One region of the Enterobacter asburiae genome, then DNA from elsewhere that is predicted to be linked to it. Evidence: riboswitches for the same ligand, from Rfam matches in the RefSeq annotation. Region 1 holds a riboswitch; the other holds the start of a gene.
The links. Region 1 has a riboswitch for thiamine pyrophosphate ahead of thiC (phosphomethylpyrimidine synthase ThiC). Riboswitches for the same ligand answer to the same signal wherever they lie in the genome.

Region 2: another riboswitch for thiamine pyrophosphate. It lies ahead of thiM (hydroxyethylthiazole kinase); the one in region 1 lies ahead of thiC (phosphomethylpyrimidine synthase ThiC).

What each region holds. Positions count from the first base shown of each region.
Region 1 covers NZ_CP011863.1:3,322,216-3,326,062, reverse strand. Annotated here, with positions in the region: gene thiE (thiamine phosphate synthase) at 1-456, opposite strand, end outside; gene thiC (phosphomethylpyrimidine synthase ThiC) at 456-2,351, opposite strand; TPP riboswitch at 2,430-2,541, opposite strand; gene ACJ69_RS16070 (Rsd/AlgQ family anti-sigma factor) at 2,596-3,093, opposite strand; gene nudC (NAD(+) diphosphatase) at 3,189-3,847, shown strand, end outside.
Region 2 covers NZ_CP011863.1:2,202,628-2,206,474, reverse strand. Annotated here, with positions in the region: gene ACJ69_RS25735 (YadA-like family protein) at 144-1,154, opposite strand; TPP riboswitch at 1,821-1,918, shown strand; gene thiM (hydroxyethylthiazole kinase) at 1,954-2,724, shown strand; gene thiD (bifunctional hydroxymethylpyrimidine kinase/phosphomethylpyrimidine kinase) at 2,721-3,521, shown strand; gene ACJ69_RS10790 (GntR family transcriptional regulator) at 3,564-3,847, shown strand, end outside.

The DNA of each region.
Region 1 (3,847 bases):
GTGACTCGCCAGCTGTGTCAGACCCTGCGGTGCGGAGGACATCTGCTTGGTTTGCGTCGGGAAGACGTGGCCCAGCGCGATGTAAGAGGGACGGGCCGCCAGCGCCACGTCGATCTCCATGTCATCGTGCGTTGAAACGCCAAGACGCAACCCGGCTTCGCGGATAGCGCTCAGATCCGTTGTTTCCAGATCCTCCTGACCCAGGTGCACGCCGTATGCCTGGTGCTTAACGGCCAGCCGCCAGTAGTCGTTGATAAACAGACGGGCATCGTAGCGACGCCCAAGCGCGATGGCGGCAGCCACATCGGCTTCCACCTCGTCATCGCGTTTATCCTTGATGCGCAGCTGGATCGTTCGAACGCCCGCCTTCAGCAGGCGCTCTATCCACTCCACGCTGTCCACCACCGGATAGAGCCCTAAACGGTAGGGGACGGGCGGGAAATCGGGCTTATACATTACGCCTCCTCTTTTTTGAGGTAGATTTCGCCGCCTCTGGCGCGGAAGGTTTCAGACATGTCCGCCATCCCCACTTCAATGGTCTGCGCGGCGGCGTAGTCGCGCACCTCCTGGCTGATTTTCATCGAGCAGAACTTCGGCCCGCACATAGAGCAGAAGTGCGCGACTTTGCCTGATTCCTGCGGCAGGGTCTCGTCGTGATAGGCGCGGGCGGTGAACGGGTCCAGCGCCAGGTTGAACTGGTCTTCCCAGCGGAATTCGAAGCGCGCCTTCGACATGGCGTTATCGCGGATTTGCGCGCCCGGATGGCCTTTGGCCAGATCCGCCGCGTGGGCGGCAATTTTGTAGGTGATCAGCCCCTGCTTCACGTCCTCTTTGTTTGGCAGGCCGAGGTGCTCTTTAGGCGTCACGTAGCAGAGCATGGCGCAGCCGAACCAGCCGATCATCGCCGCCCCAATGCCTGACGTGAAGTGGTCATAGCCCGGCGCGATGTCGGTGGTCAACGGCCCCAGGGTATAGAACGGCGCTTCGTGGCAGTGCTCCAGCTCCTCGGTCATGTTGCGGCGGATCATCTGCATCGGCACGTGGCCCGGGCCTTCAATCATCACCTGCACGTCATACTCCCAGGCGATTTTGGTCAGTTCGCCCAGCGTGTGCAGCTCGGCAAACTGCGCTTCGTCGTTGGCGTCGCGGATCGAGCCCGGGCGCAGACCGTCGCCCAGCGACAGAGAGACATCGTACGCGGCGCAGATTTCGCAGATCTCGCGGAAGTGCTCGTAGAGGAAGTTTTCCTGATGATGTGACAGGCACCACTTCGCCATGATGGAACCGCCGCGCGAGACGATGCCGGTCAGACGCTTCGCGGTCATCGGCACGTAGCGCAGCAGCACGCCCGCGTGAATGGTGAAGTAGTCCACGCCCTGCTCGGCCTGCTCCAGCAGCGTGTCGCGGAACGCTTCCCAGGTGAGGTCTTCGGCAATGCCGTTGACCTTTTCCAGCGCCTGGTAAATCGGGACGGTGCCAATCGGTACCGGGCTGTTACGCAGGATCCACTCGCGGGTTTCGTGAATATAGCGGCCGGTGGAGAGGTCCATTACCGTGTCCGCACCCCAGCGCGTGGACCAGACCAGCTTTTCCACCTCTTCTTCGATGGAGGAGGTGACGGCCGAGTTACCGATGTTCGCGTTGACCTTCACCAGGAAGTTGCGGCCGATAATCATCGGCTCGGATTCCGGGTGGTTGATGTTGGCAGGGATAATCGCGCGGCCTGCGGCCACTTCGTCACGTACAAACTCCGGCGTGATGTTCTCCGGCAGGCGAGCGCCAAAGCCTTCACCCGGATGCTGATAGCGCAGCACTTCGCTACGGATGCGCTCGCGGCCCATGTTTTCGCGGATGGCGATGAACTCCATCTCCGGCGTGACGATGCCCTGGCGCGCGTAGTGCAGCTGGGTCACGCATTTGCCCGCCTTAGCGCGTTTTGGCGTCAGCAGGCCGGTAAAGCGCAGCTCGTCCAGACCGTCGTCGGCCAGGCGCTCTTTAGTGTATGCAGAGCTGCGCACGCTCAGTTCTTCGCAGTCGTTGCGCGCATCAATCCACGGCTGGCGAAGCTTCGCCAGACCCTGTTGGACGTTGATGGCAACATCAGGGTCACCGTACGGGCCGGAGGTGTCGTATACCGGCACGGCTTCGTTGTCTTCATACTGCGGGTTATCTTTGCTGCCGCCGATAAGCGTCGGGCTGAGCTGAATTTCGCGCATTGGGACGCGGATATCGGCCTGCGAGCCGGAAAGATAGATGCGTTTCGAGTTCGGGAAAGCGGTGCCTTCCAGCGTGTCGATGAAGTGTTGGGCCTGTGCGCGCTGTTCGCGGCGGGTCAGTTTTGCAGTAGACATAGCTCATTCCAAAAGTGAAGGACATGGCTTGTCAGACGACGGATGAAGCAAGAGAGGATCGCCCTCAGGCGATACAACAGCAGTGTGACTCTTGTTCCCTTCGCAGGTATTAGCCTGATCAGGTTCCGCGGATCCCGAATTAACGGTCTCAGCCCGCGCTTTCAGGCGCTGGGCACTCCGACAAGAAAAATCCCCCTCGTGAGAGGGGCGAATGGTTGTAAATTACTCGTTAACGATGAAGAACTCAAGCAGGGCGCGCGACGTTCTCTTCGCTACTGATGTTCAAATCGTTGTCCAGCACGAGGGCGATCAGCTTATCTTCCAGCGTGAATCGCTCTTCCAGCGCTTCGCCGAGGTCGGATAGCGCCTGCTGAAACTCAAGATAGTTATCGTGATCGATAGCGTTCTCGAGCGCGGAATCATAGTAATCCATGATCTGCTGGGTGTTGGCTTCCAGCAGCGGATAGAGCTTGCTGGCCGCTAAATAGGGTGTTGTCCCTTCCATTTCGCGGATAATGCGTTCATAAATATTGAAATGGCCGTCGGACAGATAGTCGACCAGGCCCTGACAAAAATCATCCAGCGCTTTTTCATTCAGTCGCATAAACGATTCTTTGCCAGGCTTAATACCGACCAGATTGTAATAAGCCACGAGTAGATGCTTGCGTACATGTAGCCAGCGATCCACCAGTTTGTTACTTCCTCTAACGCGCTCAGTCAGGCTTTCCAGCTGGTTTAACATGGTCGACTCCGCAAAATGTAGGATTGAATCTGCTTATCCAGAATGTAACCACAATGCTAACAACATGTCAGTGAAGCGAAGGTAGTGCAATAGATATGGATCGTATTATTGAAAAATCAGATCTTGGTTGGTGGATCGTCAGTCACGAACAAAAATTATGGCTTCCTGCCGGGGAAATCCCCTATGGCGAAGCTGAGGCGTTCGATCTCGTTGGCCAGCCAGCGCTACAGATCGGCGAGTGGCAGGGTGAACCCGTGTGGTTGATCCAACAGTCCCGCCGCCAGGATATGGGATCCGTGCGCCAGGTGCTGGATCTGGACGTAGGGCTGTTCCAGCTGGCGGGGCGCGGCGTGCAGCTGGCAGAGTTTTACCGCTCGCATAAATACTGCGGCTACTGCGGTCATACCATGCGCCCGAGCAAAACCGAGTGGGCGATGCTCTGCAGCCACTGCCGCGAGCGCTACTATCCGCAGATTGCGCCGTGCATCATCGTCGCTATCCGCCGGGAGGATTCCATCCTGCTGGCGCAGCATACCCGCCATCGCAATGGTATTCACACCGTGCTGGCCGGCTTCGTCGAGGTGGGCGAAACGCTGGAGCAGGCTGTGGCGCGCGAGGTAATGGAGGAGAGCGGAATCAAAGTGAAGAACCTGCGCTACGTCACCTCCCAGCCGTGGCCGTTCCCGCAGTCGCTGATGACGGCATTTATGGCCGAATACGACAGCGGCGAGATCGTTATCGACCAGAAAGAACT
Region 2 (3,847 bases), 1.1 Mb from region 1:
ACCTAACCATGCGCCAACGATAATAAGCATTAGGTACAATATTACGGAGATAACAATGTATTTTCTCATGCTGCTTGTTTATTAAAAACCAATCCCTACGCCGACTGAAGCACCCATGTTATTCGCGCTATCATCAGAGAAGCTCACTTTAGCAACCATATGTTTGTTAAAGTTAACAGAGGCCCAACCGCTAAAGCGCTTTCACCGTTGTAAGTCGCCCCGCCAGCCGAGAACATTACGCGCTGATTCGTTTGCACCTGAGGTAAACCGGCCATCGCCATCGCGCCGCTGATACCTGCGTTTGCTTCCTTCTTATTATTATCGACTTCCTCATGCAGCGATTTAAATTGCTGGTTAGTGTTGTTATTCAGTGCCTGTAATGTCTGTTTGGTTGCCTGCAGCTCCTGAGCCTCGGCCATAAGAGCCTGGCTATTAGTAGCGACTTTAGCCTGTGTTGCCGTGTCTACCTGCGTTCGTGTCACGGTGGTCGTCATGCCATTTTTTCCATCTTTGCCGTCTTTACCATTCGCTCCGTCACGTCCGTTAATTCCGGCAACGCCCTGTGCACCTGTCGCGCCGGTATCGCCTTTATCACCTTTCGCACCATCTTTTCCATCTACGCCGTTAGTTGGTTTTGGTGCATTCTCAAGAGCTAACAGGCGGCCATCTTGCATACCGTTAGTCGCTTCAACAGTTGCAAGGCGACTATCTTGCACAGCGTTAACAGTTTCAATATTAGTAATTGCAGTTACGTTAGTCAGCACGCCCTGTAACGCCGCAACACCTTTTTTATTAGCGGTATCAGCAAGGGCACCAGCTAACTTAGCGTCCTGATCGACGTTAGAAACCGTAGTTTGAAGAGAGGAAATATTAGCGGTGTTAGTACTGATATTACCTTTGCTTACGTCAATCTCGTCTTGCAAACGATCGCGATCACCTTGCAAGTTATAGATCTGCCCATCTTGCCTTACGTTATCCCCATTAATGTTATCCAGATTATAAGCGGTGTTATCAGTGCCCTGAATCTGAATAGAAGTACCTGGATTGTTGACATTATCATTAAGATTTATGTCTACATTAGCTGCATTAGCTACATTCATTGAACCAGAGAAAATAACGCTAAGCGCAAAAACAGTAATTTTAGTAACTCTCATTTAAAAGCTCTCACCACTTAAAAAATTAATAAAAAAGTAAGGGCGCTATCCTGGCGGGATGTCATAACTTCTTGTTATGCGTTAATGAAATCATGGTTGGTTACTGCGATTTTGGTTTAATCGCTTATTTTGCAACGCGTAGTAACTATCTAATATTGTGTAATAATTAATATTGATCTAAATCATAAACGACATGAATGATTAAAGTCGCTGGATGTGGTTGGGTAAGGATTATTTCAATGTTTACATTAACTTATGATGCGCATGGTTGATGCTTGTTTTGCTGGTAAGCTATTGATTGAAGGATCAATGTTTAATAAAGATGGATGTTTAAACCCGGTGCTTATTGTTTCAAGCGAAACAAGCGATCGTAATTAATGAAAGTGAAAGTCAATGGATCACAAACTAAAAAAATTTTGTTTGTGTGGATAATTATCTCAGTGATGAATCGGGTCGTGTTTTTAGGAGGTAATGAATATGTTATAACGGATGGCGTTATATTAAATAGATAAGCGTAATGTCTTTGCAATTATCAGAGTTGTTCTCCTCATTCCAGGTATCATAACGCAGAACCTGTAGTCTTGGACGAAGAATCGAAACCCAAAAGTGCACGCTTGCTTCAGCAGGCAACTTACCCTAATCTGGCAAAATGTAAGTTAATTCTTACCCAATGACTCGGGGTGCCCTTCTTCGTTGAAGGCTGAGAAATACCCGTATTACCTGATCTGGATAATGCCAGCGTAGGGAAGTCAGATGCCTTCCTGGTCATCGCTTCTTCACGCAAGGCAGGAGCGAACCCATGCAGCCTGACCTGCTCGATTTACACGTTTTACACCACTTCCGAACCCGTTCTCCGCTGACCCACTGTATGACCAACGATGTCGTACAGACCTTTACGGCCAACGTTTTGCTGGCGCTTGGCGCATCACCCGCGATGGTGATTGAGGCCGAAGAGGCTGAACAGTTCGCCGCCATCGCCGATGCGCTCCTGATTAACGTTGGCACGCTGACCTCGCCGCGTGCCCAGGCGATGCGTCGGGCAATAGAAAGCGCGGTGGCTGCAGACAAGCCCTGGACGCTGGACCCGGTTGCTGCGGGCGCCCTGACGTTCCGCACCCGTTTTTGCCATCAAATCCTTGCCCTGAAACCGGCCGCCATTCGCGGCAATGCCTCTGAAATTCTTGCCCTTGCCGGAATGAGCGCGGGCGGGCGCGGCGTTGATACGACCGATACCGCAGCCAGCGCGGTGCCTGCCGCGCAGGCTTTGGCGCGTCAGACGAATGCAATTGTCGTGGTCACGGGAGAAGTGGATTACATCACCGACGGACAACGCACACGCACGGTTACGGGCGGCGATCCGTTGATGACGCGCGTAGTGGGAACTGGATGCGCGCTTTCTGCCGTTGTGGCGGCGAGCTGTTCGCTGCCGGGCGACCGGATGGATAACGTCACCGCCGCCTGCGGATGGATGAAGCGAGCCGGAACGGTGGCCGTTGCGCAGTCGCGTGGCCCGGGCAGTTTTGCCAGCGCGTTCCTCGACGCGCTCTACACGCTGGAGGAGCAGGCATGAAGCGGATTAACGCCCTGACCATTGCCGGCACCGATCCCAGCGGTGGCGCTGGGATCCAGGCTGACCTCAAAACCTTCTCGGCCCTTGGCGCGTACGGCTGCTCGGTCATTACCGCGCTGGTGGCGCAAAACACGCGCGGCGTGCAGTCGGTCTACCGTATCGATCCGGATTTTGTTGCCGCGCAGCTGGATTCGGTATTCAGCGACGTGCGCATCGATACCACCAAGATCGGCATGCTGGCCGAGACGGACATTGTGGAAGCGGTGGCCGAGCGGCTTAAGCGCTATCAGGTGCAAAACGTGGTGCTGGATACCGTCATGCTGGCTAAAAGCGGCGATCCGCTGCTCTCCACCTCCGCCGTGGAGACGCTGCGTACAAAGCTACTGCCGCAGGTGGCGCTTATCACGCCTAATCTTCCGGAAGCCGCCGCGCTGTTAGGCACATCGCACGCGCAAACTGAACGCGAGATGAAAGCACAGGGGAACGCGCTGCTGGCGATGGGCTGCGGGGCGGTGCTGATGAAGGGCGGTCATCTTGACGACGCTGAAAGCCCGGACTGGCTCTTTACCCGCGATGGCGAAGTACGTTTTACCGCTCCGCGCGTGCAGACCAAAAACACCCACGGCACGGGCTGTACGCTCTCCGCCGCGCTGGCGGCGCTGCGCCCGCGGCATGACGGCTGGGCCGATACGGTGCGCGAAGCGAAAATCTGGCTCTCGGCGGCGCTGGCAAAAGCCGATACTCTGGAAGTGGGTCACGGTATTGGGCCGGTTCATCATTTTCATGCATGGTGGTAACCCAGTATACTGGCAGGAAACACCACGCCTGAGAAAACAGAGATGGAACAAGCGCATACCCGGTTAATCGCTCAACTGAATGAACGGATCGCCGCGCCTGACAACACGCCGCTGTACCTGAAATTTGCCGAAACGGTAAAAAACGCGGTGCGCAGCGGGGTGCTGGAGCACGGGAATATTTTGCCCGGCGAGCGCGATCTGAGCCAGTTAACCGGGGTGTCGCGCATCACCGTGCGAAAGGCGATGCAGGCGCTGGAGGAAGAGGGCGTGGTGACGCGCTCCCGTGGCTATGGCACGCAAATCAACAACATCTTTGAATATTCGCT